3 regions of the Guyparkeria hydrothermalis genome follow, and region 1 is predicted to be linked to each of the others. Evidence: predicted binding sites of a transcription regulator. Region 1 holds the regulator's gene; each other region holds the start of a gene.
What was found. Region 1 encodes sigma-54, which starts transcription at its own class of promoters, with help from an activator protein. Its sites were predicted from a motif close to TGGCANGNTNCNTGCTT; they were not measured.

Region 1 (10,033 bases):
GCCGGCACGCTCTCCGGGAATCCGGTGGCGATGGCCGCGGGCGTGAAGACGCTCGAGCTGATCCGCGTGCCGGGCTTCTTCGATGTGCTCACCCGTCGGACGCAGGCGCTCTGCGACGGCCTGTCCGCGGCGGCGAAGAAGCATGGCATCGCGATGATCACCCAGAACGCGGGTGGCATGTTCGGTCTGTTCTTCACCGACAAGGACCGCGTGGCCAACTTCAACGATGCCACGGCCTGCGACAAGGAGGCATTCAAGACCTTCTTCCACGGCATGCTCGAGGAGGGCGTGTACTTCGCGCCGTCGTCGTTCGAGGCGGGGTTCGTCTCGATGGCACATGGCGAGGAAGAGATTCACGCCACCATCGAGGCGGCCGAGCGCGTCTTCGCTCGAATGGCCGGCTGATCGCGGCACTCGGGCCGGCCCGGATGGGTCGGCCGCCAGCAACAAAAAAGGCCGCCTGGTCATCGACCGGCGGCCTTTTTGCTGCGGGCTTTCGTCCCGATCGGGAGGAATCAGTCCTCTTCCATGTTGGCGTCGGGATCCCAGCCTTCCTTGCGTGCCTTGTTCATCTGATCTTCGTAGGCCTGCGCGTGACGGGCGCGCAGGTCGTCCGGCAGCAGGCTCGGGATGCCGCCGCCGTGCTTGTCCCATTCGGCATTGACCCGGTCGGCGAGCCCCTGCATGCGGCCGAGTTCCCAGCCCTCGCAGGTCTCGTCCTCGGGGATGAGGCCGAAGACCCGGGCATCGAGCACCAGGCGGCCGAGGAAGGTCATGCCGCCGTCGCGGTCCTTGTCCAGCCCGACGTAGCTGTCTTTCGCTTGATTGCCTCTGCGTTGCATCGTTGGTCCCGTGTATCTGTTATTCGGATTCGTGAAAACGCGCATCGACGAGATCGGCGATCTCGTCCAGCGCCTCGTTGGCGTCGCCACCGGTGACGGTGACGGTGATGGTCTTGCCGCAAGCGGCGGCCAGCATCATCAGCCCCATGATCGATTTGCCGTTGACGTTTCGCCCGTTGAAGGCCACCTCGATGTCGCTGTCGAAGCGTTCGGCGGTGGCGGCAAAGCGCGCCGCGGCGCGCGCGTGCAGCCCGCGACGGTTGCGCAGGGTGAGGTCGCGACTGATCGATGCGGTGCTGGTTTCGTCGTTCATGACCCTTCGGTGGCTCCTTCCTGGATGATGCCGTCGCGCCCCCCGCTGCAGGCCTTGGCAGTCATCTCGGGCAGCGCCAGGCGCGGGTAGTTCAGTGCGCGGATCAGCATGGGGAGGTTGACGCCCGAGAGCACCTGCACCGTGTGCTGATCGCGCAGCCGATGGGCGATGTTGGAAGGGGTCGACCCGTACATGTCGGTCATGACCAGTACCCCGTCGCCACTGTCGAGGTCCGCAACCCGGCGGCGTGCGGCGTTGAGCAGATCGATCGGGTCATCGTCCTGGCGCACATCGATGTGCTCGAGCGGCGTGGGCAGCCGTTCGAGCATGTCGGTGGCCGTCTCGATGAGTTGGGCACCGATGTCGTTGTGGCAGATGAGCAGGATTCCGACGGTCATTGCAGGGACGGTTCCTCAATCGCGTTCGGCAAAGCCTGCATCATACCGAAAAACCGGGTGGGAACAGGGGGATTCCCCGACGTTACCGGTCAGTGGTTGCCCAGATCCCGGTGGCGGACCACCAGGTTGCCGAAGGTGGGGCGGAGGTCACGGGCGATCTGCTCGACGATATACACCGAGCGGTGCTTGCCGCCGGTACAGCCCACCGAGCAGGTGAGGTAGCTGCGATCGCTGCGGCTCGCCTGAACCAGCATGTGTGCCAGGAACTCGCTGATGCGCGAGCGGGTATCGTGCGTGACCGGGTGCTGTTCGAGGTAGTTCACCACGGCCTCGTCCAGGCCGCTGTGTGGCCGAAGCGAGGTATCCCAGTGCGGGTTGGGCAAAAACCGGACGTCGAACAGGAAGTCGGAGTCCAGCGGGATGCCGAATTTGAAGCCGAAGGACTGAATCAGGATGCGCGGGCCAACCACCTTTTCGCCGATCAGGCGCGACCGCACGTCCTCACGCAGCTGGTGCACGGTCGTGAGACTGGTGTCGATAACCAGGTCGGCATAGGCGCGGATCGGCATCAGCAGCTGCCCTTCGCGGGCAATGGCCTCGACCAGGTTCTCGATCTGGTAGGAGAGGGGGTGCCGGCGCCGCGTTTCCGAAAAACGGGTGATCAGGCGCTGGCGATCCGCTTCTAGGAACAGGCTGCTGATTCGCAGCTGCGGCATGCGTTGCCTTAGGCGGTCGATACGATCCGGCAGGTCGGCGAGCGATTGCTCCGGGGCACGGGCGTCGATACTGATCGCGATGCCGCGGGCCGCGATGCTGCCTTTGAGATAGCTCTCGGCCAGGTGATCGAGCAGGTCGGGCGGCAGGTTGTCGATGCAATAGAAGCCGCTGTCCTCGAGAGCAGCGAGTGCCACCGACTTGCCCGAGCCCGATTGTCCAGTGACCAGGATCAGACGTGGCGCGGGGCTGCTCACGACCACGGCTCCGGCTTCTGGTCGGGGTTGTCGGGGATCTCGCCGTCGGCCAACAGTCGACCGACCCGGGGGCTGACGGGCTGGCCGCCGCGCTGGCGCTCGAGGTTGCGTTGTCGCACGATCGCCTCGAGCAGTACGGCCAGGTTGCGTCCCGGGGCCACGGGCATGCGCCAGACGGGAATCGACAGACCGGCGATGCGCTCGTTGCCGCGGTCGCCGAAAAGGCGCTCGTCGGCACCCATGTGGTGCTCGCTGTCGGCCGGGTAGAGATCGACGATCAGGCGCAGGTACTTGCGTGCCTTGAGCGCGTTGCTGCCGAAAAGCTCGCGGATGTCGAGGATACCGATGCCGCGGACCTCCAGCAGGCCGAACAGCCGGTCGGGGCAGGAACCGGTGACCTCGTCGCCACGTGCGATAAAGCAGGGTGCGTCGTCGGCGATGAGGCGGTGACCCCGGCTGATCAATTCCAGCGCCACTTCGCTCTTGCCGATGCCGGCGGTGCCACGGATGAGCACGCCAAGCCCGCTGATCTCCATGAACACGCCATGACGCCAGTCCTCGTCGTGCGCGCCGCAGAGGCGTTGCAGGCGCTGACTGACGCTCTCGTCGTCGTCCGGTGTGCTGATGACCACGATCGGGGTGCCATGGCCCGGTTCGGCCACGGGAACGTGGGCCAGCCACTCATCGACCGCTCCGGCGTGGGCCTCGGTAAGGACGATGGTGCGCGGGCCGTCGTTTGCCGGCAGCGGGCCGTTGGCGTGTATCAGGCATTCCTCGCCGCACTGCAGGTAGCGTCTCAGGGCGGGGGAGATCAGGGCCAGGCGGGTGGGGATCCAGGGGTTGGCCGGCCCGATGCGTCGCTGGTCGGGTGCGACGCCGGCTTGCCACTGGTCGGGCAAGGCCCACTGCCAGTCGGCGTCGCTGGCATCCGATGAGAGGTGATGATGGGTGAAGCTCGGGATCATGGCCTGCCCGTTTGCCGTTCATGGCTCGATGGTCGGGCGCGGTGCCCGGTTCAGCCGGCTGTCGCCTCGGCACTGTCCTTTAGCCACTCTATCATCAGGTTCTGGACGCGCTCGGCACTTTGCGCCTCCATGATGGTGTCACGCTCGTCCGGGTCGTTGAGATGTCGCGCCAACCGGCCGAGGATCTCCAGGTGCTGCTCGGGGCAGTCTTCCGGGATGACCAGGCCAATGACCAGCGTGACGGGTGCCCCGTCCGGCGCACCAAAGTCGACCCCTTCGCGCAGGCGAACCACGGCCCCCCGGGGCGTGAGAATGTCGTCGACGCGGCCGTGGGGGACCGCGATGCCGTGACCGATCGCGGTGCAGCCGAGTCGTTCGCGGGCCACCAGGGCCTCGAAGATTTGCGTGGCCTGCTGGCCACCGAGTTCGTCGTCCGCAAGCAGGCCGGAGAGCACTTCAAGTACTCGCTTGCGGCTCTGGTACAGCTCGTCGATCCGGATGTGGTGGATCGGAAACAGCTCGGCAGTATTCATTAAGCACCCTGTCGGTCGACTTGCCGCGAGGATCGCTCGCGGGTCGGGGCGGGAATGGTCGAGTCGGGGCGCATCATAGCTTGTTGTATTCGTGGTGCAACACCGACCTCGTGGCTCCTGCCAGGCGACGGTCATGCCGTGGGCCGTCGCCCGGCGTATCGCGGAGAGTCTGGTATCGCTCCCCGCGAAGGGTCAGCGGTGGCTGGTGAGTTTTTCTTTGTGCTTGACGATCTGCCGATCCAGCTTGTTCACCATGGCGTCGATGGACGCGTACATGTCATCGGTGACCGCTTCGGCGTGCATGTCCTGGCCGCTGACGTGGAGGTTGGCTTCGGCCTTCTGGGCCTCTTTGCGCTCCACGGTGAGAATCACGTGGATGTCTACCAGCTTGTCGAAGTGCCGCTCCAGCCGAGTGAACTTGTCGTGGACGTGGGCCTTGAGGGCCTCGGTAACATCGACGTGATGACCGGTGATGTCAATCTGCATAGACGACTCCTTTATATGGTATCTATATCAACCGCTTACGGTCGGTTGAGGAAGCGATCCCCATCGCTTCCCGGTACTTGGCGATCGTGCGTCGAGCGACGTCGATCCCCTCGTCTCCAAGCATGGTCGCAATCTTGGCGTCGCTCAAGGGCTTCTTGGGATTTTCTTCCTCGACTAGCTTCTTGATTCGTGCCCGTATGGCAGTGGCCGAGCACTCACCGCCGTCACTCGTGCCGACGTGGCTGGAGAAGAAGTACTTGAATTCGAACACCCCGCGGGGCGTGAGCATGTACTTGTTCGTCGTCACGCGGCTGACCGTGGATTCGTGCAGGTCGAGCGCTTCGGCAATCTCGCGCAGTACCATCGGCTTCATCGCGATCTCGCCCTGCTCGAAGAAGTCCATCTGCCGGCGAACGATCTCGCGGGCGACGTTCAATAGCGATTCGTTGCGGCTGCGCAGGCTCTTGATGAACCAGCGCGCTTCCTGAAGGTGGTTGCGGATGTAGGTCGCGTCCTTGCCGCGGCTGGAACGGTCGATCAGGCTGGCATAGGTCTGATTGACACGAAGCCGCGGCGCGATCTCGGGGTTGAGGTCGACGTGCCAGCCGTCCTCACGGTGCGTGACGATCACGTCCGGCCGGATGTAGTCGGCTGTCGTCTCACTGATGGACAACCCCGGGCGGGGATCGAGGACCTGGATCAGTCGCAGCGCGGCTTCGAGTCGCTCGCGGCTGATGCCGAGCCCCTTGGTGACATGCGGCAGTTCCCGCCGGGCGATTGCCTCGAGCCAGTCGCCGTCGAGCACGGCCCGGGCATCGGCTGCCGCCGGGTCGTCCGCGTATTTCTGATCAATCTGAATGGTGAGACATTCGGCCAGCGACCGGGCACCGACGCCGACCGGATCGAGCTGCTGGATGTAGTGCAGAGTGGCCTCGGCCTCTTCGATGTCGAGCTCCGGCAGTTCGTCCTGCAAAAGGGCGACGATCTCGTCGAGCGATTCTTCGAGGTAGCCCGTTGGCTCGATCGATTCGATCAGAGCGGTGGCGACGCGACGGTCGGATTCGGATAGCGACGCGAGGTGGACCTGGCTGAGCAGGTGATCTCGCAGGTTGTCCTCGCCGGTGGATTGCGTGGCGAAGGGGTCGTAGTCCTCGCTCGGTGCGCTGCTGCTCAGCGCAGTGGCACCGTCGGATTCGTAGTAGTCGTCCCATGACGAGTCGACCACCAGGTCCTCGTCCGCCGACTTGTCCTTGCGATCCTCGAGCAGTTCCTCGCCGGCCTGGGCGCCGGGGTCCTGATCCTCGGTGGACTGCGTCTCGGCGGACTCTTCCTCGCCCCGATCATCCTCGGCCACTTCGAGCAGGGGGTTGGTGTCCAGCGCCTGTTGGATCTCGAGGCTCAATTCGAGCGTGGACAATTGCAGCAGACGGATCGACTGCTGCAACTGCGGCGTCATTGCCAGCGACTGGCCCAGCCGCAGTTCGAGTCCGGCCTTCATGCCTGCCACGAGTCACCTCCGGCGAGATCCATTGCCGGCATCGGCGCACGTCGGGCGCCTTGCGGAACATGGGATGTCGGCCCGCAGGAGAGGGGCTGAAAACGGGGTGAGCATGCAATTTGCATGAGAGTCAGTTTAGCGGAATGTCACCCGGTTGTGCCAACGGTTCCCGCACCGGATCCGGGGCCTAGAGGGTGAAGTCGTGACCGAGATAGACATCGCGGACCGACTTGTTGGCGAGCAGCTCGTCGGCACTGCCGTGCGCCAGTATTTCGCCGTCGGAGACGATGTAGGCTCGCTTGCAGACGCCGAGCGTTTCGCGGACGTTGTGATCCGTGATCAGCACGCCGATCCCCCGGTCGCGCAGATGCTCGATGATGCGCTGGATGTCGATCACCGAGATGGGGTCGATGCCCGCGAACGGCTCGTCGAGGAGCATGGCGCGCGGGTTGGCCGCCAGCGCCCGGGCGATCTCCACGCGGCGACGCTCGCCACCCGAGAGGGCCTGGCCCTTGGAATCGGCGATGTGGGTCACGTTGAGTTCTTCGAGTAGCTCCTCGAGTGCCCGTCGCCGCCCGTTTCGCGTAAGTTCGCGGCGCAGCTCGAGGATGGCCAGGATGTTCTCACGCACGGTCAGCTTGCGGAAGACGGAGGGTTCCTGCGGCAGGTAACCGAGCCCAAGATGGGCCCGGCGGTCGATCGGCGTGTGCGTGATGTCCCGGCCGTCGAGAAACACGCCCCCCTGGTCGACTGGTACCAGGCCGACGATCATGTAGAAGCTGGTGGTCTTGCCGGCCCCGTTGGGGCCCAACAGGCCGACGATCTCGCCGGCTTCCACGTGCAGCGAGACATCACGCACCACCGGCCGCGAGCCATAGCTCTTCGACAGGGTGCGCGCTTCCAGCAGCGGGGCGTGGCGGGTGGTTCGCGGCATGAGCGCTTAGTCCCCTTTCTCGTCGCGGTTGCGTGGCTGCAGTGTCATCTCGACGCGGGCACCGCCATCGCTTTCGCCGGCTTCGACCACCTCGGTGTCGAGGTCGTAGGTGATGCGATCAGAGCGGATCTCGTCGCCGGTGCGCTTCAGCCAGGCATCGCCAGTAAGAATCACATTGCCGTTGGCGGTGCGGTAGTCGGCCTCGTTGGCCTTGCCCTCGACCAGGTTGCCCTGTTCGTCGCGCTCGCGGAAGGTCGCGGGGTGCCCTTCGAGCACGGCGCGCACCAGCTGGCCGTCTTCGAGATACAGGGTGGCTCGTTGGCCGGTGGCATGCAGGCTGCCCTGATCGATGACCACGTCACCGGTATACACGCTGGTGCCTTCCTGATACTTGGTCACCTTCTTGTCCGCTTGCACCTTGATCGGCTTGTTGCGGTCCGCCTTGGCGGCGAATGCCGGTGAGGTGGCCCCGGCCATGGCCAGCGAAAGGCAAAAGGCCGGAAGAAGAGCGGCTGCCTGCAAGCGAGAAGTCGAATTCGGAATGATCGCCATGATGTATTTCCTGTCTGCGCGTCGTGTCTGTGCGGATGCGCTCACTGGCGCTGTGCCTGCGGTTCGATCCGATCCCGTATCCGGTCGGATTGCGTCAAGATCCGCTCGTCCCAGTCGAGGTGGAAAGCGTCGGACTTGCTGGTCCAACGGCGCTCGCCGGATGCCCCCAACTCCTGCAGCGTGCTGGGGAGGTCGGTTCGGGCCACGTAGCGCTCGGGGTAGACCCAGAGCCGGTCGGTGCGCAGCTCCAGCCGACCACGGTCCTGATGGGGCGCGCGTGCGGCAACCACCGAGCCATCCAATCGGATGCTCTTGCCTCCGTCGAGCAGAGTGCCGCGCGCGGCGTCGATCGTCCAGGGCGGCGTGTCCGGTTCGTCGATCAGTGCCGCCTCGGGAGCCTCGAGCTCGTAACGATCCTCGGCATCGCGCTGGATGGCGCGCGGGGTGGCGAGTTGATAGGACAATCGACCCTCCTCGTCGTACTGCCAGCTCGACACCTGATCCAGCCGCTGGGCGTAACCGCCGGTCGCCTCGAGCTGCGGCAGGAACTCGTCCGACAGGTTCTCCCAGGTCAACAGGCCCAGCAGGCCGATGCCGAGCACGGCCAGCAGGGCACGGTTGGCCTGCGGTGGGAGGGGCCACTTCATCGTCAGGTATACCGCGCCAGCACGTCGCCCCACTGGCCGCGGGCGTCGATCAGCGTGTCGATCAGCGCGCGCACTGCGCCTGAGCCACCCGGGAGCGGGCTCACCCAGTCGACGCGGCTGCGAATCATCATGGGGGCATCGCAGACCGTGGCCGACAGGCCGGCGCGATTGAGCATGGGCAGATCGAGGACGTCGTCACCCATGGCGGCCATCTGCGCCAGCGGCACATTCACCAGCTGCGAGAGCTCCTCGATCGCCTGGCCCTTGTCCGTCGCGCCCAGTACCACGTGCTGGATGCCGAGACTCTTGGCCCGCCGCGTGACGGCCTCCGAGGCGCGCCCGGTGATGATGGCCACGTCCACTCCCAGCTCCTGGATGAGCTTGATGCCGTGGCCGTCGCGGCTGTGAAAGATCTTGTGCTCCTCGCCGTTCTCGGTGAGATGCAGTCGGCCGTCGGTCATCACGCCGTCGACATCCAGCACCAGTAGGCGCACCTCGCGGGCGCGCTCGATCCAGTTCCTGTCATCGTGGCGCATTAGGCCACCCCCGCGCGAAGCAGGTCGTGCATGTTGAGGGCTCCTTTCAGTTTCCGGTTCTCGTCGACGACGAGCAGGCCGTTGATCTTGTCACGTTCCATGATCGCCATGGCCTCGGCGGCGAGGATGTTGTCGCGGCAGGTGCGCGGGTCGGGTGTCATCACCCGCTCGATGGCCGAGTCGAGGTCGAAGTCGCTACTGTCGAGCAGGCGGCGCAGGTCGCCGTCGGTGAACAGGCCCAGCAGGCGGTCCTGGTCATCGACGATCGCGGCCATGCCGAGTCCACCGGACGTCATCACCAGCAGGCCCTGTTTGACGCTCTGCTGCGGGCCGATCTTTGGGAGACGTTCGCCGGTATGCATGACGTCGCGCACGTGCAGTAGCAGGCGGCGCCCCAGTGATCCGCCCGGGTGGGAGAGGGCAAAGTCTTCGGGCTGGAAGCCGCGCGCGTCGAGCAGAGCGACGGCCAGTGCATCGCCCATCACCAGCGTCGCGGTGGTGCTTGCGGTTGGTGCGAGGTTGAGCGGGCAGGCTTCCTGTTCGACGCCGACGTCCAGGTGCACATCGGCGGAGCGGGCGAGGGTGGAATCGGGGCGGCCGGTCATCGCTACCAGGCCGACGCCGAGGCGCTTGATCACCGGCAGGATGGCGAGCATCTCGGCGGTTTCCCCGGAGTTCGACAGGGCCATGACCACGTCGCGCTCGGTGATCATGCCCAGATCGCCGTGGCTGGCCTCGCCGGGGTGCACGAAGAACGCGGGGGTGCCGGTGCTCGCCAGCGTGGCGGCAATCTTGCCCCCGATGTGCCCGGACTTGCCCATGCCGGTAACGATCACGCGTCCCTCGCAGGCGAGCATCAGACGGCACGCCTCGACGAAGGTCTCGTCGAGGCGTGAGGTCAACGCCCCGATGGCGTCACGTTCGATGTCGACGACTTCGTGGGCCATGCGCAGCAGGTTGTCGGGATGCAGGGCTTTTTGCTCCATGAGGGATCCGGTCGGCATGCTAAGATTTTCGGGTTTCGGAGTATATCAGCCCGCCGTGGCCGAAATGGTCGCGTCGGGTGCTGCCAAGCGGGCAGACCGGCACGATGCAGCCCGGTTCCGCTGTCGGTAAATCAATCCCGGGAGGTGAGCGAATGCAATCGGCAGCCACGGCCGCGCAGGCAGGGTCCGTCGATGGGGTAATCGAGCGGCAGCGCGATGCCGCGGATCGACTCGGGCTCGACGTTTTCTTCCGGGATCCGCCGGCCGGGGACGAGCCGGCGCCGGAACTGGCCGTCATTCCCGAGGGCGGGTTCTGGATGGGGAGCCGGGCGAGCGAGCATCAGGCCCGCTCGTTCGAGCAGCCGCGCCACG
Region 2 (10,033 bases), 510 kb from region 1:
ACGTCGCGACAGCCACGCGCGACCAGGCTTCCCGCGTCGGTGAGGTAGATCTTGCGCCCGATCTGCTCGAACAGCGGCATGCCGACCGTCTCCGAGAGGCTCTTTACCTGGGCCGACACCGTCGGCTGGGTGAGAAACAGCTCCTCGGCCGCCCGCGTGAAGCTCCCCAGTCGCGCGACCGCCTCGACGATTTCGATCTGCCGCAACGTCGCATGCCGCAGGAGATAGCGCGCTTCCGTCTGTCGTGAGTCCTCAACCATCATGCCTCCCCGAACCATTCTCTTGCTCTTGCATAGAGTAGATACTATGCAACACCCCGGCGAATGACGATCCGACCGCTGCCTTGCCGGCGTGTTGGCCGCAGGAAAACCGGTTTGTGGTGACGGCCGATCACATCCATTGCATTGGAATTTCCTGGGTTATGCATTTATTCAGACCTATGCATTGACCACGACCGGCCATTCCATTGGCTTTACCCCATGGATCTGCCGGGCCCCGTCGTGGCGCGATTTCCCGGTCATTCCACCCAGGCGAACGCCTCTGCATTGGGCGGGAAACGCCCGCGCCTCACCAACCATAGACTTTTATCAATAGGACTCTTCGGGAATTCGTATTGGTGATCACTCCCAGTCGTCACTACGGTGCGTTTCACCGGCGGGACCGCGCCTTGCGGTTCCGGTCAACAGAATTACCGGAGGGACACCATGGACATGTTCACCAACTGGCCGATTGCGGGCACCTTGCTCTTGCTCATGCCACTGTTGCTGCTCGCGACAGCAATCCCGGCGCCGAAAGCGGGCGTCGCGGCGGCTCGGGCGTATCGCCAGCGCGTGCGTTCAGCAGCAGTCATTGCACTGTCGCTGGCGCTCGCCGCCGTGGTCGCCTATCTGACCGGTAGCCGCGAGGGCCTGACCGTCGCCGCCCTCCCCCTGCCGGGCGGCTTCGGTGCGCTCGCCCTGTCGATCCAGGTCGACCAGCTCACCCTCGCGCTGGCCGTGTTGGTCGCCCTGGTCGTGACCCTGATCGCCCGCTACAGCGAGCAGTATCTTGATGGCGACCCGCAACAGGCACGCTTCTTCCGCCTGCTCGCACTGACCGCCGGTTTCTTTCTGCTGGTCGTGATCGCCGGCAATCTCGGCCTGTTCACCCTCGGCATCTTCCTGACCGGCTTCTCGCTGCACAAGCTGCTGCTGTTCTACCCGGACCGCCCGCGTGCGGTGATGGCGACCCACAAGAAGTCGCTATTCAGCCGCACCGCGGATGCCTGCCTGGTCGGCGCCACCCTGCTGATCGGCCACCAGGTCGGCAGCCTGCAGTTCGACGCGATCGCCAGCTGGGCGAACAGCCAGGAGAACGGCATGCCGCTGGGCATGCATGCCGCGGCGTTCCTGATCGTCCTCGCGGCGATCCTCAAGAGCGCACAGTTCCCGTTCCACGGCTGGCTGCTGCAGGTCATGGAGGCGCCGACGCCGGTATCCGCGCTGATGCACGCCGGCATCGTGTACAGCGGCGCGATCATCGTGCTGCGCACCAGCGAGTTCCTGCTCGCGCAGGGAAGCGCCCTCTATCTGCTGGCCATCGTCGGCCTGGCCACGCTGGTGATCGCATCCTTGGTCATGCTCACACAGACAGCGGTGAAGTCGTCGCTGGCCTGGTCGACCACTGGCCAGCTCGGTTTCATGCTGCTCGAACTGGGTCTGGGCCTGTTCGCCCTGGGTCTGCTGCACCTGGTCGGCCACTCGCTCTACAAGGCGCACGCCTTCCTCGCCGCCGGCAGCATTCCGGATCAGCTGCGCCAGCCGAAGCCAGCCGCCCGTCGGCGCGTCGGCATCGGCACCTGGCTGATGACGATGGTCGCCTCGCTTGGGCTGACCGCGGCCCTGGCCGCCGCTCTGGGCATGCACATCGCCGAGGAGCCAGCCCTGATCGCCCTGATCGCGATCGTCGCCCTGGCCGTGGCGCAGCTGGTGCTCAAGGCGATCGCCCTCGCCCCGACAGGCGCAGGCGTGGCCCGGGCCTCGGCACTGGCTGCCGGCATGGCCGTGATCTATTTCGTCCTGCACGAGGCGTTCATGACCCTGTTCGGCCCGACCGTGGCAGCGATTCCGGACAGCCTGACGCCGGCCTATGGCCTGATGCTCGCCCTGACGATCGCAAGCTTCCTGTTGCTGGCCTGGCTGCAGGGACCCGGGCGCGAGCACTTCAACGGCACGGGCCGCAAGGGGCTGTTCGTGCACCTCTACAACGGGCTTTACGTCGACCTGCTGGTCGAGCGCGCCTCACACCGCCTGTGGCCGCACAAGGTCGGCCAGCACCGGTCGCGACACGCTCGCCTCGAGGCGCACATGTCCGTTACCAGCACGCAAAGCTGATACGCAATCCTTACTCGTAACCCTCAAGGGCCGGTCACATCCGGGGAGGACCCTGCCATGACACAGGCAACCCAAGTACAACCTGTCACCAACCAGACGACGTCCGGGCTCGGCCATCTCGATGTCGAGCAGGTGCGCCAACTGGCCGATGCTGCCGGGCGCAAGATCGCCCCGCTCTGGCCGCTGGATTCGTTCGTCGCGGTCAATCCCTACCTCGGCCTGATCGACCAGTCGTTCACCCAGGCCAGCGGCTATCTGGGCGCGATCGCCGGCGAGCGCACGGTCATGGATCACGAGTGGTACGCCGCACAATGGCGTGACGGTCGCCTGACCCGCGAGCACATCGAGCGGGCCGTCGAGCACCTGGGCCGTCCGGTAGCCGTGGAGACCGTCATCGACGCGCTCGAGTCACCGGGCTCGCGAATCACCCCGGTGCCCATGCTCGTCGAGGCGCTCGACCGCCCCGGTGCGGCGCCGATCTCGATCTTCGTCGTCGACCAGATCAGCCACTTCCTTGCCGCACACTTCGACCGCGGCCAGGCGATCTGGAGTGCGCCCGACGAGGATGCCGCACTGTTCACCGCCTGGCGCGAGTACACCCTGATCGACCGCAGCGCGCAGGCGGCCGGACTGGGCAAGGCGCGCCGCTACCTGCGTGACGTGCCCACCGATCCGATCGAGGCGATCGCGTGGGCGATCGAGACCTTGAAGCTGCCCGAATCGGTGCACGCGGACTACCTATTCGCCGCGCTGAAGTCGATCAACGGCTGGGCCGCCTACTGCCGTTACCGTCAGTGGGGTGCAGAGCTCAACGGCGGGCGCTGCGACGACCTGACAGACCTGCTCGCCGTGCGACTGGTCTGGGAGGCGCTGGCGCTCGAGGCCACCGACGGCAGCGACGCGATCCGACGCGAATGGCAGAGGGAGATCGAACGCCACCACGAGGCGATCGCCGCCGCCGAGAACGAGGCGCTTATCGACGAGGTGATGCTCACGGCCACCGAGATCGCCTTCCGTGACCCGGTCGTCCGTCATTTCCGCACGGCCGACGAGGGCCGTGACGCCACCGCGGGTCGCCCGCCGGTCCAGGCGGCCTTCTGCATCGACGTGCGCTCGGAGGTCTTTCGTCGCCACCTGGAAACGAGCTTCCCCGGCGCGCAGACCATCGGCTTCGCCGGCTTCTTCGGCGTGCCGCTGGCCTACAGCCGTCTGGGTGAGTCCAAGTGCCGCACGCACACACCGGTACTGCTCAACCCGGGCGTCGAGGTCGCCGATCGTGTCGAGGGTAACGAGGATCTCGCCACGCGCCGCGAGAAGCGTATCGGCGCGGGCCTGTCGTGGAAGCAGTTCAAGCTCTCCGCGGCATCCTGTTTTACTTTCGTCGAGTCGGCCGGCCTGTCCTACCTGCCCAAGCTGATCGGCGACACCCTCGGCTGGCATACCCCGGCCCCACCGCCGGATGAAGCCGGGCTGACCGATGAGGAACGCGCACAGGTGCACCCGAGCCTCGCCGGCAGCCCGTCGCTCGGACAGCGGACCGACATGGCCGAGGGCATCCTGCGCGGGCTGGGCCTGACCGGCGATATCGCGCCGATCGTGGTGTTGGCCGGGCATGGCAGCACGACCACCAACAACCCGCATCGGGCCGGGCTGGACTGTGGTGCCTGCGCCGGACAGACCGGCGAAGTCAGCGCCCGGGTGGCCGCCGACCTGCTCAACGATCCGGCGATCCGGCCGGGGTTGGCCGAGCGTGGCATCGAGCTCCCCGAGGACACGCGCTTCGTTGCCGCACTGCACGACACCACCACGGACGAGGTCGACCTGCTCGACATTACCGAGGGGTCCGTGGAGCGGGCGCGACTCGACGAGCTGCGTCAGGCATTGGTCCAGGCGGGCGATCTCACCCGGCTGGAACGACTGGTGACCCTGCGGGAGCAACCGAGCGACCGTGAGGCAGCCCGCAAGGCCGCCAACCATCGTGGACGGGACTGGTCCGAGGTGCGCCCCGAGTGGGGGCTGGCCGGCAACGCGGCCTTCATCGCCGCCCCGCGCGAGCGCACCCGCGACCTGGATCTCGGCGGCCGGTCATTCCTGCACGACTACGACTGGCGTCAGGACGAGGGCTTCGGCGTGCTCAACCTCATCCTGACCGCACCGCTGGTCGTCGCCAGCTGGATCAACCTGCAGTACTACGGCTCAACCGTGGACAACGAGCGCCAGGGATCGGGCAACAAGGTGCTGCACAACGTGGTCGGCGGGCTCGTTGGCGTGCTCGAAGGCAACGGCGGCGACCTGCGCGTCGGCCTGTCGATGCAGTCACTGCACGACGGCGAGAACTGGCGGCACGAGCCGTTGCGCCTGTCGGCATTTATCGAGGCGCCCGCAAAGGCAATAGACGAGATCATCGCCGGCAACGAGACCCTGCAGCACCTGATCGACAACCGCTGGATCACCCTACTGCGGATTGCCGACGACGGCGAGGTACAGCGCCGCCGCGCGCATGGCGATTGGGTAGCAGAAGCCGGCTGACGTGCTTTTTCAACCCCGTAAACGACGAACGGCGCGGACTCCTCCGCGCCGTTTTTTGTTGATCATCTGTCAGCCAAGCTTGGGCCGGGCTCGGGCCGGCCTCAGTCGGCCACGCTGCCACGCACCGGCGCCGAGATGAACCGCAGCCAAACCAGTCGCCACGTCAGCGGCTCTCGTCGATTCCAGGGAAAGAGCGAAACCAGTCGCGCCATGGTGCAGTAGCCCACCAGCACCTGGGCCCAGGTGCCAATCATGGGAATCCAGAACAGCCACCGCATGGGTTCGGGCAGCGCGACCAACAGCAGAAGCAGATAGAAAAACCGCACCTGTACCGGAAAGGCGGTCAGGCGATCCGCCCTCACCACGAAGTGCGACAGGTTGATCACGGTCAGACCGACTGCCAGGAACAATCCCAGCGGGTCAACCAGAACCCCGTAGGTCAACAGCACGGCCGTCACCAGCCAGTACCACCAACCGACGTCCTTCACCTCCAGCATCAGCATCGTCACGCTCCTTGTCATGGATTCCGAGTGTCGTGGCCGAGCATAGCCGCCTTTTCATTAGCCGTCTATGTATGCAGTGGCCAACCCGAAAACATCCTTTTTCTATGCTCTTGGGAACTAGTAGCATTGCTACCTTGTCGCACCGATCGCCCATCAACCAGAAACCAAGAAACAAGGAGACCCTGATGCGCATTGCTCCCAGAACCCTCGCCGTACTGGTCACGGCATTCGGCTTTTCCCAGCACGCCTTGGCGGCCGACACGCCGCACTGGAGTTATGAGGGCGACACCGGCCCGGCGAAATGGGAAACCCTGGATGCGTCCTTCGAGACCTGCGGCGAGGGCGTAAACCAGTCGCCGGTCGACCTGCGCAACCCGGTATCCGCCGACCAGAAGGCTCCGGTCTTCGACTACAGCGCTGGCGGCACTAACGTCGTCAACAATGGTCATGCCGTCCAGGTCGATTACCAGAAAGGCAGCACCCTGACGATCGACGGCCGGGACTACCAGCTCAAGCAGTTCCACTTCCATGCCCCGAGCGAGCACACCATCGATGGTGAACATTTCCCGCTGGAGGCGCATTTTGTCCACGCCGATCCTGACGGCAACCTGGCCGTAGTGGCCGTGCTCTTCAAGAAAGGGGACACCAACGAGGCACTCGAGTCGCTGGTAGAGAAGCTCCCCGGCTCGGCGGGCGACGAGGTACAGCTGGATACCGCTTTCGATGCCGCCACGCTGCTGCCCAGCGAGGGCGAGCATTACCGCTACAACGGCTCGCTGACCACGCCGCCCTGCACCGAGGGGGTTCGCTGGGTGGTCATGCAGCAGCACCCCTCTCTGTCCGAGAAGCAGATCAAGGCGTTCGAGAAAGCGATCGGTATGGACAACAATCGCCCGGTACAACCGGTCAATGCCCGCATGCTGATCGACTGATTGAATCCGTGCACAGGCCCTGCCCGACGGAGTTCATCGCCGGGCAGCAAAAAGGGCGCGTATCGACGCGCCCTTTTTTTGTGCTGTCGACAGAGCCGACGCGAGCACCGTTACCAGGATTTGTAGGGCAGGAACTTGCCGTTCATGGTGATCACGACGCGATCACCGGCCGGGTTGGCCTCGCGATCGACGCCCAGGGTGAAGTCGATCGCACTCATGATGCCGTCACCGAATTCCTCGTGAACCAACTCCTTGATGGTCGGACCGTAGACGCCCATGACCTCGTAGATGCGATAGATCAGCGGGTCGGTCGGCACCGTCTGCTCCCAGGTCTTCATCGGGCAGGCCTCGATCGCGGCCTTGGCCTCGGCCGGCAGCTCCAGGATCGCGACCAGCTTGTCGGCGAACTCGGGCTTGAGGCTGTTCATGCCCAGACAGGCCGAGGTGACGAATGTCGGCGAGAGCCCCACGCCGCTCGCGATGTCGGCCCAGGACAGGCCCAGTGCGTCCTTCTTTTCCAGAATCAGGTCGGTCAGTGCTTGCTTGGTCATCATGGCGAATGCCTCCGCGGATTTTCATGGTTTGATGCCGGTGACGACCGGTTACGGCCGTCGCCTGACTCAAACCCGTATCAAGAAGCCTGCCAGACCGCTCGTTTCCTTGTATTTCAGTCTATTACCCTCTTCCACTCACACTTGACCCACCGCCAAACGGACATTGTCCGCCTCCCCGCTCCCCATCGATGGACATTGTCCGCCAATGCCCGCACCACCACGGGGCGCCCTGCACCCATGAACCGACGAAACGGCGTCACAGCGCGGTTTTCGATAGTTGGCACAGCCCCTGCAGTTCAGGAGGCGACGGCGGGATCGCTGCAGACGATCCCCGTCCCATTCAAGCCAACCATCGGAGTAACCATCCATGAGCACTGCAACCGCCCAACCCGTCGCCCCGTCCTGTGTCCGCCAGGCCCTCAAGGAAATCGATGCCGACGGCCTAAAGGCCCTGGGCGAGAAGGGCAAGGCCAACCCGGAGGCCATCGTCACGCTCAAGGCAAAGACCGTCTGCGAAGGCCGCTTCCGCAACCTGACCTACATCCGTGATCTGGATCCGGTCGTGGTGGACGAGCCGCCGCACCTGCTCGGTGACGACACCGCACCGAACCCCTCCGAGGCCACGCTGGCCGCCTTGGGCGCCTGTCTGGCCGTCGGGGTGCAGGCGAACGCCACCGCTCGCGGCATCAAGCTCGCCAAGCTCGAGCTTTCCATGGAAGCGGACATCAACGTCACCGCCGTCTGGGGCACGGGCGATCTCGACGAATCCAAGCCTCTGGGCTTCACCGCGATCCGCGTCTACTTCGACGTCGAGCCGGTCGAGCCGATTCCCGACGAGGAACTGCAGGACCTGCTGGATACCGCCGAGAAGTGGTCGCCGGTGGCTAACACCATGACCCGCCCGGTCGACCTCTCCTGCCACCTGGCCTGAACCGGACCGACGAGCGGGCGGCCGCTCCATCAAGGCTCACGACACCGCCCGCCTTGTCACCGACCCTTGCCCGGCCCGGCCGGGCCTCTTCCAGGAGGTGATTCATGACCCTTGTCACTCCCAACGACGTGGCGAGCCCGCATTCCCCATCGACGCCGCCGATACCGGCGTTCCTGCGCGAGGCGACGGCACCGGATCTCGATACCGTTATCCGTCGCGCCCTCAAGCCGCAGGTGATCGCCATCGACCATGGCGAGTACCCCGCCGACGTGCTGCACGAGCTGGGCGCCGCCGGCGCCTACCGCCATCACGTGGCATCCCAGAACCCCGATGGCATGGACATCGCCGCCGCCATCGATGCCATGGACCGCATCTCCGCCGAGTGCATGTCCACCGGCTTCATGACCTGGTGTCAGGATGCCGTGGCCTGGTACGTCGAGAACTCCGACAACCACTACCTCCGCGAGACCGTCCTGCCCAAGCTAGCCAGCGGCGAGCTGCTTGGCGGCACCGCCCTCTCCAATCCGATGAAGTACTTCGCCGGCATCGAGGACATCCTCCTGCACGCCGAGGAGACCGAGGACGGCTTCATCGTCAACGGCAACCTGCCGTGGATCTCGAACCTGGGCGAATCGCACGTGTTCGGCTCGATCTTCCGCGTCGAGGGCGACAACCCGCGCGACGTGATGGCTCTGATCCACACCGACATGCCCGGCCTCGAACTCAAGCAACTGGTGGAGTTCTGCGGGATGGAGGGCACCGGCACCTACGCCCTGTTCTTCGACAACGCCTTCATTCCCAAGCGCGACGTGATCGCCGACCCGGTCGGCCCGTTCCTCAATCGCATCAAGGCCGGATTCGTCCTGCTGCAGGCCGGCATGGCAACCGGCGTGATCGAGGGCTGCATCCGGCTGTGCGAGGACGTCGAACCACGCCTCGGCCACGTCAACTGCTACCTCGACGACCGACCTGAGGAGCTGCGCGAGGCGCTCGAGGATGCCCGCGCCCTGGTGCGCGAGCTGGCCGACGACGTCCACAACCCCGACCCGGCCTATTTCCGCCAGGTCCTCGAACTGCGACTCGCCGGCTCGGAACTGGCTCTGCGCGCGGCCAATAGCGCGATGCTGCACACCGGCGCGAACGGCTACCTGGCCGACGCCCCGGCACAGCGCAAGCTACGCGAGGCGTACTTCGTCGCGATCGTCACCCCGGCGATCAAGCACCTGCGCAAGGAGATCGAGTCGCTGATCGACTGAACGCCATGCCCTGCCCTACCCGCCAACTCGCGCTCCACGCCTGCCAGCTGATGCTGGTGGCCACCCTGCTGCTGCGGGCGGGACTGGAGTTGAACCAGGCGACCCGACCCAAGCCGGACCCGCGCTTCCCGGCCCTGACCGAACTGACCGAATCGAGAGTGACCCGCCATGAGCACATCTGACCAGGACATCCGCTGGATCTGCACCGTCTGCGGCTGGATATACGACGAGGACGAGGGCGACCCGGACAGCGGCATTGCCCCCGGCACCCGCTTCGATGACATCCCCGACGACTGGTACTGCCCGCTCTGCGGCGTCACCAAGGCCGACTTCATGCCCCTGCACGAGTACGCCGCAAAGCGCGCGGCCGAGGCCGACGCTCCGCGTCCCCGTGCGGCCCGCGGCGGTGTCGGTGGTCCGGATGCGGTGGTCATCGTCGGTGCCGGCATTGCGGGCTGGACCGTCGCCGAGGAACTGCGCGCCCGCGATCCCGATCGGCCGATCACCCTGATCAGCAACGACGAGGCGGCCGCCTACACCAAGCCCGGCCTGTCGATGGCGATCGGCCTGGGGCGCGCACCGGCCGAGCTGATCGAACAGAGCGGGCCGGCGAAGGCGGCCGAACTGGGCATCACCCTGCAGCCCAATACCGCCGTGATCTCGCTCAATCTCAAAGGCAAACGCCTGCTGACCACGCGCGGTCCGGTTCACTACGGCGATCTGGTCCTCGCGCTCGGTGCCCGACAGCGCTTCCGCGCCTTCGACGGCGACGCGGTCGGCCGGATCACGCGACTCAACCACCTGGCCGCCTACCGGCGCCTACGCGATCGTCTCGACGGCGAAAGCCGGCACGTGACCCTGATCGGTGCCGGCCTGATCGGCGTGGAGCTGGCCGAGGATCTGACCGCCGGAGGCCATCGGGTCACGCTGCTGGATCTGGGCGAACGGGTCCTCGA
Region 3 (10,033 bases), 700 kb from region 1:
TGCTAGGTCACGCATGAAAAAAGCCACCGCGCGGGCGGTGGCTTGAGGACGTATGGCGCCGGGCTTGAGCCCGCCCGATCAGATTGATCAGGCCGGCTGGGGCAGGGAGGTGCGCAGCTTCTTCAGGGCTGCGGTCTCGATCTGGCGAATCCGCTCCGCGGACACGCCGTACTCGTCCGCCAGCGTCTGCAGCGTGGCCTTTGGCTCGTCCAGCCAGCGGCGGGTGAGGATGTCGCGGCTGCGGTCGTCGAGCGTCGACAGGGCCTCGGTCATCGCCTCGACGCGATCGTTCTCGTCGCGTTGGGCGGCAATGTCCTCGACCGAAAGCTGATCCTGATCGACCAGGATCTGCTCGTAGGACGGGCCCTCGCTCTCGTCGTTGCCGTCGTAGGCGGGCGAATCCAGCGCCATGTCGCGACCGTAGAGGCGCGCCTCCATGGTCATGACCTCGCGTTCCGGCACGTCGAGTTCCTCGGCCACCGATTCGGCTTCCGACTTGCTCAGCCAGCCGATCGAGTTCTTCATCTGGCGCATCTTGAAGAACAGCTTGCGCTGCGCCTTGGTCGTCGCGACCTTGACGATGCGCCAGTTCTTGAGGATGTACTCGTGGATCTCGGCGCGGATCCAGTGGACGGCAAAGGTCACCAGGCGCACCTTCTGCTCCGGATCGAAGCGCTTGACCGCCTTCATCAGGCCGATGTTGCCCTCCTGGATGAGGTCGGCCAGCGGCAAGCCGTAGCCGCGATACCCGCGGGCCACGTGCACCACGAAGCGCAGGTGCCCGAGCACCAGCTTCTGTGCCGCCTCGATGTCGCCGGACTCCTTGAGCCGGCGCGCCAGGGTCTGCTCCTCCTCGACGGAGAGCATGGGGAGACGGCGCACCTCGCTGAGGTACTGCGACAACGAATCACCCATTACCGGCATGGTCATGCCGGTGGCCCCGGTCAGTGCCCGGGCATCGGAATTGGTCATCTGGTTGCCTGCTTTATGCATCGACTCGCCTCGCTGCAAGTATCCCAATATTTCATCACCTCGCATTTTAGCACTCGCGAAGTGAGAGTGCTAAACGGGGGAAAGAGTTCCCCGTTACCGCCGGGAAAACCCGAGACTACTGCAGGGCGCGGCAAAATTCACGGGGTGCTGAGGCGGCCGATGTAGAAGCGGCCGATTGCCTGTGCTGACAGCCAGCCTAGAAAGGCGCCAGCGGCGAGCAGCAGGCCGATCACGGCCGGATCGATCTGTGGCGAGATGGCCGCGCCATAGGACGAGGCGAACCGTTCGATCGGTCCGGCGGTGACGGCCACGGCCGTGGCGACCAGCACCGAGGCGACCGCACCGCCGAGCAGGCCGGTCATCGTGCCGTCGTAGAGCAGTGGGCGCAGCATGTAGCGCTCGGTCCCGCCGATCAGTGCGATCAGCGCGATCTCGCGCCGGCGCTCGTGCAGTTCGAGGCGCAGTGTGTTGCCGGCGACGAACACCACGGTCAGGCCGAGCAGGAGCAGCAGCCACCACCCCAGCTCGTCGAAGAACAGGCGGATCTGCTCGAGGCGTTCGACCCAGTCGCCACCGGTGGCGAACTCGGCTATGGCGGGTTGCTCCCGCAGCGCCTCGGCCAGTGTCAGGCGCGTGTCGAGACGTGCATCGACCAGCGTCAGCTCGATCACCCATGGCAGGGGGTTGGCATCAAGGGATTCCAGCCCCTCAATGCGCAGGCGCTCGGTCAACTCCTCCAGGCCGGCCTCGGGCGGGATGGCTCGCTGCTCGGCGACTGCGGTCTGGCGATCCAGCCAGTCGCGCAGGGCCTGCCGTTCGCTCTCCTCGATGCCGGGCACGAGATACAGGTCCATGCGCGCCGCGTCGGTCATCCAGATGGAGCCGACCCGTTCGACTTGGTGGCCGAGCGTCATCACCAACGCCGGCAGGCTGAGCATGACGCCGAGGACCACGATGGTTGCCCAGGCGCCGAGCGGGCGCCGGACCAGTCGCTTGAACGCGCCCCGCAGGCACTGGCGGTGGTGACGTCGCCACGCCGCCAGCGGATGGCGGCTTTTCTCGCGTGTCGTCGGGGTTTCGGCCTGAGAGCGGGGGCTCATGAGTCGGCCTCCTCGAAGGCATTGATCCGCCCCTCGTTGAGGGCGATCCGCGGTACCGGGTATTGCTTGAGCAGTTCGACGTCGTGACTGGCGATCAGGACGGTGACACCGACGGCGTGGAACTCGAAGAAGCGGTCGAAGATGTCGCGCGACAGGTCCGGGTCGAGGTTGCCGGTGGGTTCGTCGGCGAGCAGGATGCGCGGCCGGTTGACCAGCGCGCGGGCGATGTTGACCCGCTGCTTCTCCCCGCCGGAAAGTTCGTCGATCTGGGCGCGCTGGCGTCCCAGCAGACCGACCTTGTCGAGGGCGGCGTCGACACGACGACGGACGTCACTCGGCAGGTAGCCCGATACCAGCAAGGGAAGCGCGACGTTGTCGAACACGCAGCGGTCCGGCAGCAGGTGGTGGTCCTGGAACACCACGCCGATCTGCCGGCGCAGTTTGGGATACTGGTGCCGCCCCATCTTGCCCAGGTCGTAGCCGCCAATAAGCACTTTGCCGGAGGTGGGGCGGTCCAGGGCGGGGATCAGTCGTAGCAGCGTGGACTTGCCCGCACCGGAGTGACCGGTGAGGAACGCCATCCGCCCGGCGGGCAGACGAAAGCTGATGTCCTGCAGGCCGAACTGGCCGTTGGCGTAGCGACGGGAGACGTTGGCAAACTCGATCATCGGGACGGGTACCTCGAAAGACGGGCCGCGCCGACCGGCGGTTGAGTCACGCGCGGGCTCGCGTCTCGATTAGCTTCCTGACGTGTCTTGTCGCTCAATGCGCGGGCTCCTTGCACTCGACTTGCTTGTGACGGTATTCGAGGTATCGGGATCTCAGTCGGGGCGATGGTCGAGAAGCGCGTCGACGAAGGCGCGCGGCTCGAACGGACGCAGATCCTCGGGTTTCTCGCCCACGCCGATGTAATGGATCGGCAGGCCCAGTTCCTCGGCGATGGCAAACACGATGCCGCCTTTGGCGGTGCCATCGAGCTTGGTGACGATCAGGCCGGTCAGCTTGACGGCGTCGTTGAACTGTCGGGCCTGGATCAGCGCGTTCTGGCCGATGCTGGCATCGATGACCAGCAATACCTCGTCGGGCGCCTCGGGCTCGGCCTTGCTGATGACACGGATCAGCTTGCCGAGTTCATCCATCAAGCCCGACTGGGTGTGCAGGCGACCGGCCGTATCGACGATCAGCATGTCGCTGCCGCGTGCCTTGGCCGAGCTGACGGCATCGAAGGCCACCGAGGCCGGATCGCCCCGCCCCGGCTCGCCGATCACGCGCACGTCGTTGCGTTCGCCCCAGGCGATCAGCTGTTCGACGGCCGCCGCGCGGAAGGTGTCGGCGGCAGCCAGCGTCACCTCCCGACCCTCGCCCTTGAAGCGGTGGGCGAGCTTGCCGATGCTTGTGGTCTTGCCGCCACCGTTGATGCCGCAGACCACCATCACGTGGGGGCGGCCTGGTTGGCGACGTGCGGGCGGGGCGGCCGGCTGGACGGCCTCCAGGCGTTCGACCATCAGGCGGTAGAGCGTTTCGAACAGCCGCTCGGGATCGTCGACGTGCTTGCGATCGATCTCGTCGGTGAGCTCGTCGATCAGTGCCATCGTGGTCTGCTGGCCCACGTCGGCCATGATCAGACGGGTCTCGAGTTCCTCGAGCATGTCCTCGTCGATCTTCTTCTTGCCGAGGAAGAGATCGCCGAGTCCCTCGGTCAGCCCAGAGCGCGTTTTGGCCAGACGGCTGAACAGGGAGCCCGAATCCTCGCCCGCCGGTTTTGGGGCAGGGGTGGAGGCGGTGGTCGGTGCGGTGTCGGATTCCTGACGCTGCTTCTGGCGGTCGTCCGGCTCCGGGGTGCTCGGTGTCGCGGGAGTCGCGCTCGCTGTCGGTTCGGCGGGACTAGGGTCGTCGCCGGGCGGCTCGGGCGATGCGTCGGCCTCGGCGGGGCTGGTTTCGTCGCCGCTCAGGGGCGCTGACGATTCTTCCGGCGCCTCGGCGACGTCTGTCTTGCGTTTCTTGCGTCTGAGAAATCCGAACATGGAGCGTGATGGTACCTGGGTTGGCGACGGGGTGTTCCGGGGTAGCTGCCCCGCGCGGCGCCGACGAAGTTTATCATGCACCCTCTGGCCGACAGCGACTCGTTCTAGGGAGGATTTCGTCGATGCCCAGTACCGCCAAGGGGCGCCGCCCGTCACGCGGAGAGCAGGTCCGGATCATCGGTGGGGAGTGGCGGTCGCGTCGGCTGCGCTTCCCGGCGGCCCGCGACCTGCGTCCGACGCCTGACCGCGTGCGGGAAACCCTGTTCAACTGGCTGGGGCAGACCGTGACCGGCTGGCGCGCGCTGGATCTGTTTGCCGGCAGCGGGGTGCTCGGATTCGAGGCCCTGTCGCGCGGCGCGGCATGGGTCGGGTTCGTCGAGCAATCGCCACGCGTCGCTCGTGCGATCGCGGAGAACCTCGAGCAGTTGGGTGCGGATCACTCGCGGTACGTCGTCTGGACCCGCGATGCGCTGAAATGGCTTGACCAACCCAAGCTGGACGATGGGTCGATTGATCTGGTGTTTCTCGATCCGCCGTTCCGGCAGCCGGCATTGCTGCAGAACTCGCTTGAGCGGGTGGCCGCCGCCCCTTGGCTTGCCGAAGGAGCGCGGGTATTCGTCGAGGGCGCGGATCTGGATGCGCTGCGGCTGCCGGCGGGTTTTGTCGTCAGTCGGGAAACGCGTGCCGGGGAAAGCCGGTCGGTGCTGTTGGCCCGGGAGTGAGGTAGTAAGTCAGGCGTCGCCCAGCGTGCGCCCGCGTCCACCGGTCTGGCTTTCGCTTCCCTTGGCGGTATACAGCGAGCCGCCCGATTCGTCGCGCTGCAGCAGGAAATCGATCCGCTCGCCGAGAAACTGGTCGATGCGCCGCAGTGCCATGAGGTTGGCCTGAGACAGCTGACGGAAACGGCGGGCCATTTCCTTGAGATCGGCCCAACGGTTTCGGGTGTGCTCGGGCTGCTCGGCCAGGGCGTTTTCCATGTCGTCCGTGCCGATTGCCGCGGTCCATTCCAGACGAGCCTGTTCGGCCTCCGCCATGCCGTCGTTGTGCTGACGGATTGTCTCGAAGACTGCGTCGAATTCGTCCAGGGGCGGGGTGTCGCTGCGGCGCAGCAGGTCGGCGAGGCGCTCGTGCTGGTCGAGCAGCGCCTCGGCGTGCGTCTGCATGCTAGTCAGCCATGACGGGGCCGGATCGTTGGGAGTGGATTCGCTCATCGTGGCGTCGCGCTCGGCGGGTGTGGTCTCAAGGTGAGTCCCGGCGTGCCGGGTTCCGAGGAGCATACGTCATTCCCCGGGACGCACGAAGCCCCGGGCCGGCGGGGTGCCGGCCGGGGTGGGCGGGATTGTTCCCGCTCGTCGAGCAGGGCAGATCGCCGTTACAGATTCTCGAACTGGCGCAGCCGCTCGGCGATCTTCGCGGAGTCGACCTGATATTCGCCCTGGCTGATCAGATCCTTGATCCGGTCGACCTTGCCCTGATCGAAAGGCGCGGTCTCCGCCAGCGACTGGCCGAGTTCACGAAGCTGCGATGCCCCGCTGGAAAGTGTCACGGCGTCATCCTCCTTGATGCTCGCCGGCACATCGCCAGAAGGACGTTGCGACTCGCCCTTGGCCTCGCTGCGGCCGCGGGAGGAGTCTACCGACGAGTTCTGGCCCAGATTGCGCGGGCCAAAGCCGTTGATTTCGTTTGCCATGGTGCTTGATCCTTCCTGTCTCGGACGACATGTCCGCGCCGCCACCGAGGCGACAGTGCAGGAGTCTAGGTTAACGTAAATGTCCCTTCGCACTTAAACCATCGGCGGTTCCCGGGAAAACTTTAGCGCCGACTGAAATACTTTTTCAAAGCGAGGGTTGTATGGCTCAACCGCCGATCGCATCCACGGTCCGGCTGTCGATGACCACGGCCTCGATCACCTTGCCCGAGCGGGTGTTCTTCACCCGCACGCGCTGACCCACGCCGGCTCGGTTCTGGACCTCCCCGGTCGAACCCACCACGAAGCCGCGCGTGCCGGCCTGGATGGAGACCAGGTCGCCCCGATCGACCACGGCGTTGATATCGAGGTCGCGAGCGGTGACCAGATGGCCGGACTGCAACGGTTGGGTGGCCATCATGCCGATGAGTTCCCGTGGATCGGTGTAGTAACGCTGTCGCGCCCGGTTGGCGTCGACCGTTGCCAGGCTCAGGTCGGCTGCGGTGATCACGTCGCCCCGGGCGAGCGGGCGGGCGGCGACCACGGCCTGCTGGCGGCGGGTGAGTTCGATCGGAACGTAGATGCGCCACGGCGAGCTGCCGTGGCAGCTTACCTTGACGGTCTGCCGCCCGCGGTTGAGGTTGAGCGGCCGGCCTTCGTTGATTTCCAGTGCCTGGTCGCAGACGCTCAGCCGCAGGCGGGGGTCGAGCCGGTCAGCGCGCAGGGTGAGGTTGCCCCGGTCACCGCCCTGTCGATCCAGATATCGGTCCATGGCGGAGGCAACCTGCGCCTGGACGCTGGCAGGCGCCGCGGGGGCTGCCGCCGTGGCCTGGGCGGCAGCCAGCAGCGCGGCGGCCGTCACCAGCACAAGCGCGAGGAGACTCGCCGCACGCCGATCCGGTTCGCGCCTTGGCATTGCATCGTTGGGAGAGGGTAACTGGGTCATGAGAAATGGGTCATGGGAAAGCGGCAGCATGAACGGGTTGGATTACGCCGCTGGATCTTGCATTTACCATGCCACCGCGCCCGCATGCGGCGACCGGCACGCAAGCGGTGTGTGTCTGCGCTACCATGCCCTGACAGTCGGTCCGCCTACCGAAAACAGGCAGGAATGGGCGGGGTCCCAGCCTCTCTCCCGGTGGGCTAAAGATTGTCTCCCCGGGGCCGATACGACGTCTGGAAAATACAAGAATCAGCCAGCCCACCAATGCCACCAAGGCAGGACAAGTCGTGAAAAGCAACGTGATGTCATCAGTCGATTCCCGCACCCAGCTCGCCGGCCGCAACCGACTCGAGCTTTTGGTGTTCGGATTGGGCACGGATCAGCGCTTCGGGATCAACGTCTTCAAGGTGCGTGAAGTCATCCGCTGCCCGAAACTGACCGACGTGCCTCACTCGGACAGCTCCATCCGGGGTATTGCCGACGTTCGCGGTCACACCATCACCGTCATCGATCTGTCGGAGGCCATCGGCAAGGGGCGGATGACCGAAGAGCAGGTGCAGGACGCGTTCGTCATCATTACCGAGTACAACCGCGCGGTGCAGGGCTTTCTGGTCCACTCGGTCGACCGCATCGTCAATCTGTCGTGGAAGGAGGTGCTCACCCCGCCGAGCGGCACCAACAACTCCAATTTCCTGACGGCCGTAGCGCGCATCGACAAGCAGCTGGTGGAGATCATCGACGTCGAGCAGATCTTCGCTCGTGTCGTCGGCGTGGCCGAGACCGTGTCGGACGAGGTGATCGGTCAGTTCGGCGAGATCGCCAAGGGCAGCGACCTGGTGCTGGTCGTCGATGACTCGGTCGTGGCCCGCAAGCAGGTCGAGAGCACGCTGGAGCAGATGCACCTGCACCCGGTGGTCACGAAGAACGGGCAGGAAGCGATCGACACCCTGCGTCGCTGGAAGGAGAAGCAGCCGGAGCAGCTCGAACGGTTGGCCATGGTCGTCTCGGACATCGAGATGCCGACGATGGACGGCTATACCCTGACGTCGCTGATCCGCCAGGACCCGAAGCTCAAGAGCCTCTACGTGATCCTGCACTCCTCGCTCTCGGGTGTGTTCAACGAAAACATGGTCAAGCAGGTGGGTGCTGATCGCTTCATCCCGAAATTCCATCCGGACGATCTCGCCCGCGTCGTGGGCGAGGCGCTCACGCACCATGAGGTGCATCACGCTGTGGACGAGGCTTGACCGCGGGCATGAAGGCCGAAACCTTCGCCCGATTCACCGCCTTTCTCGAGCAGCACAGCGGAATACTGCTGAGCCCGGACAAGCAGTACCTGGTGGAAACGCGGCTCTCACGAGTGGCGCGTGCGCAGGGGCATGCGTCGGTGGAAGGGTTGATCGAGACGCTTCTCTCCCGTCGCGATCGCACCCTGGCGCGCGACGTGGTCGATGCGATGACCACCAACGAGACGCTCTGGTTTCGTGATGGCTACCCCTTCGCGGCCCTGGAAAAGAAGTTCTTCCCCGAGGCCGTTTCGGCCAAGAAATCGAGCTATCGCATCTGGTCGGCTGCCTGTTCCACCGGGCAGGAGGCCTTCTCGATCAGCATCACCGCCGAGGAACAGCGGGTGCCCTTCAATCTCGAGATCGTGGGCACGGATATCTCCGAGGCGGTGGTCGAGAAGGCGCGCAAGGGCGTGTTCGATGACCTGTCGCTGGGGCGCGGGCTCTCGCCGGAGCGCAAGCGTCAATATTTCGTCAAGACGGGCGAAGGCTGGAAGATCTCTCCGCAGGTCAGTCGCCGGGTGCTGTTCCGTCAGGGCAATCTGCTCGAACTGCGCCCGGAGGTCCGGCGCTACGATCTGGTGTTCTGCCGCAACGTGCTTATCTACTTCTCGCGCGAGACCAAGGCCAAGATCATCAACCGCATTGCCGACACACTTGTGCCGGGCGGTTACCTGCTCCTGGGCGCGTCGGAATCCCTTACCCAACTCAGCGACCGCTTCACGGCAGAGCGCCTGCCGACCGGTGGCACCGCCTACCGGCTCAAGGACTGACCGAGCCACCTTTCCGAGCTCGTTCGGCTCGGCCCTACCGAAAAGCTGGCACGCTTATCGCATAAGCCCTCGGCACTGACGCTGTGTCGAGGGTTTTTTTCGATGTCGATCATCAACGACCGCCTGTTTGGCATTCACGACGATGCGCTGAAGCTCCAGGAGCGCAGCCTGAAGATGCGTGCCGAGAACATCGCCAATGCCGATACCCCGGGGTACAAGGCCCGGGTGATGTCGTTCGACCGCGCGATGGAGGCTGCATTGCAGTCCAAGTCCGCTCCCGGGGCCGCCGGGCAGCTGGCGACCAGTGATCCGCGGCAGCTGGGCGGCACCTCGTCCTCGTCGATCCGCGAGGGGTTCTCGGTGCCGGACCAGCCAGCGCTGGACGGCAACACGGTCGATCTGGACAAGGAACGCGTCGGCTACACGCAGGATGCGATCGGCTATCAGACCACGCTCTCGTTTCTCAGCAGCCGGATTTCCGGCATCAAGAAGGCCCTGGGCGGACAGTGATCCGCCGGGCGAATCCCACTTTTGGAGTCAAGACAGGTGAATCATGAGCTTGTATGACGTTTTCAGCATCTCGTCGTCTGCCATGGCGGCGCAGTCGACCCGCCTCAACACGACCGCCTCCAACCTGGCCAATGCCAACGTGGACGCCTCGTCACCCGAAGAGGCGTACCGGGCGCGCCAGCCGGTATTCCAGACGGTACTCGAGGCCAACGGCGGCCGCGGCGTGAAGGTGGCCGGCATAACGGAGTCCCAGGCGCAGCCGGTGCAGAAGCACGACCCGGGCAACCCGCTCGCCGACGAGAACGGCTATGTCTACGGCTCGAACGTCAACCCCGTCGAGGAGATGGTCAACATGCTCTCCGCCTCGCGGACCTACCAGACCAACGTGCAGGTAATGGACACCACCAAGCAGCTGGCAATGCGCACGCTTCAGCTTGGCCAGGGCCAATAAGCGCGTAGCACCGCAGGGGATATGACATGGCCAGTTCCGTAAACAGCGATATCTATGCCGGCCTTGGGCTCGCCTCTGCGAAGGGCAGCAAGGGCGAGAACAAGCAGAGCCTCGACCAGACGGACTTCCTGAAACTGCTGACCACGCAGATGCAGAACCAGGATCCGATGAAGCCCATGGACAATACCCAGTTCGTGGCCCAGATGGCGCAATTCAGTTCGCTGCAGGGCATTCAGGATCTGAACGAGACCGTCTCGGGATTCCAG

Region 2: the regulator sigma-54 is predicted to act here: its motif matches at 6,966-6,982, upstream of cynS (cyanase).
Region 3: the regulator sigma-54 is predicted to act here: its motif matches at 6,808-6,824, upstream of flgA (flagellar basal body P-ring formation chaperone FlgA).

What each region holds. Positions count from the first base shown of each region.
Region 1 covers NZ_JAJSED010000001.1:794,319-804,351, reverse strand. Annotated here, with positions in the region: gene hemL (glutamate-1-semialdehyde 2,1-aminomutase) at 1-405, shown strand, start outside; gene LV476_RS03730 (hypothetical protein) at 516-842, opposite strand; gene LV476_RS03725 (HPr family phosphocarrier protein) at 862-1,155, opposite strand; gene LV476_RS03720 (PTS sugar transporter subunit IIA) at 1,152-1,553, opposite strand; gene rapZ (RNase adapter RapZ) at 1,643-2,524, opposite strand; gene LV476_RS11175 (HPr(Ser) kinase/phosphatase) at 2,521-3,489, opposite strand; gene LV476_RS03705 (PTS sugar transporter subunit IIA) at 3,540-4,022, opposite strand; gene hpf (ribosome hibernation-promoting factor, HPF/YfiA family) at 4,215-4,508, opposite strand; gene LV476_RS03695 (RNA polymerase factor sigma-54) at 4,531-6,006, opposite strand; gene lptB (LPS export ABC transporter ATP-binding protein) at 6,194-6,940, opposite strand; gene lptA (lipopolysaccharide transport periplasmic protein LptA) at 6,947-7,492, opposite strand; gene lptC (LPS export ABC transporter periplasmic protein LptC) at 7,534-8,139, opposite strand; gene LV476_RS03675 (KdsC family phosphatase) at 8,142-8,675, opposite strand; gene LV476_RS03670 (KpsF/GutQ family sugar-phosphate isomerase) at 8,675-9,661, opposite strand; gene LV476_RS03665 (formylglycine-generating enzyme family protein) at 9,814-10,033, shown strand, end outside.
Region 2 covers NZ_JAJSED010000001.1:283,006-293,038, reverse strand. Annotated here, with positions in the region: gene LV476_RS01455 (LysR family transcriptional regulator) at 1-263, opposite strand, end outside; gene LV476_RS01450 (proton-conducting transporter transmembrane domain-containing protein) at 705-2,372, shown strand; gene LV476_RS01445 (YbcC family protein) at 2,430-4,901, shown strand; gene LV476_RS01440 (hypothetical protein) at 5,003-5,404, opposite strand; gene LV476_RS01435 (carbonic anhydrase) at 5,590-6,336, shown strand; gene cynS (cyanase) at 6,447-6,890, opposite strand; gene LV476_RS01425 (OsmC family protein) at 7,258-7,821, shown strand; gene LV476_RS01420 (acyl-CoA dehydrogenase family protein) at 7,926-9,077, shown strand; gene LV476_RS01415 (hypothetical protein) at 9,083-9,259, shown strand; gene LV476_RS01405 (FAD-dependent oxidoreductase) at 9,246-10,033, shown strand, end outside.
Region 3 covers NZ_JAJSED010000001.1:91,659-101,691, forward strand. Annotated here, with positions in the region: gene rpoH (RNA polymerase sigma factor RpoH) at 88-972, opposite strand; gene LV476_RS00460 (cell division protein FtsX) at 1,131-2,093, opposite strand; gene LV476_RS00465 (cell division ATP-binding protein FtsE) at 2,090-2,761, opposite strand; gene ftsY (signal recognition particle-docking protein FtsY) at 2,915-4,117, opposite strand; gene rsmD (16S rRNA (guanine(966)-N(2))-methyltransferase RsmD) at 4,240-4,839, shown strand; gene flgN (flagellar export chaperone FlgN) at 4,849-5,328, opposite strand; gene flgM (flagellar biosynthesis anti-sigma factor FlgM) at 5,490-5,807, opposite strand; gene flgA (flagellar basal body P-ring formation chaperone FlgA) at 5,974-6,720, opposite strand; gene LV476_RS00495 (chemotaxis protein) at 7,035-7,994, shown strand; gene LV476_RS00500 (CheR family methyltransferase) at 8,003-8,806, shown strand; gene flgB (flagellar basal body rod protein FlgB) at 8,909-9,316, shown strand; gene flgC (flagellar basal body rod protein FlgC) at 9,360-9,767, shown strand; gene LV476_RS00515 (flagellar hook assembly protein FlgD) at 9,794-10,033, shown strand, end outside.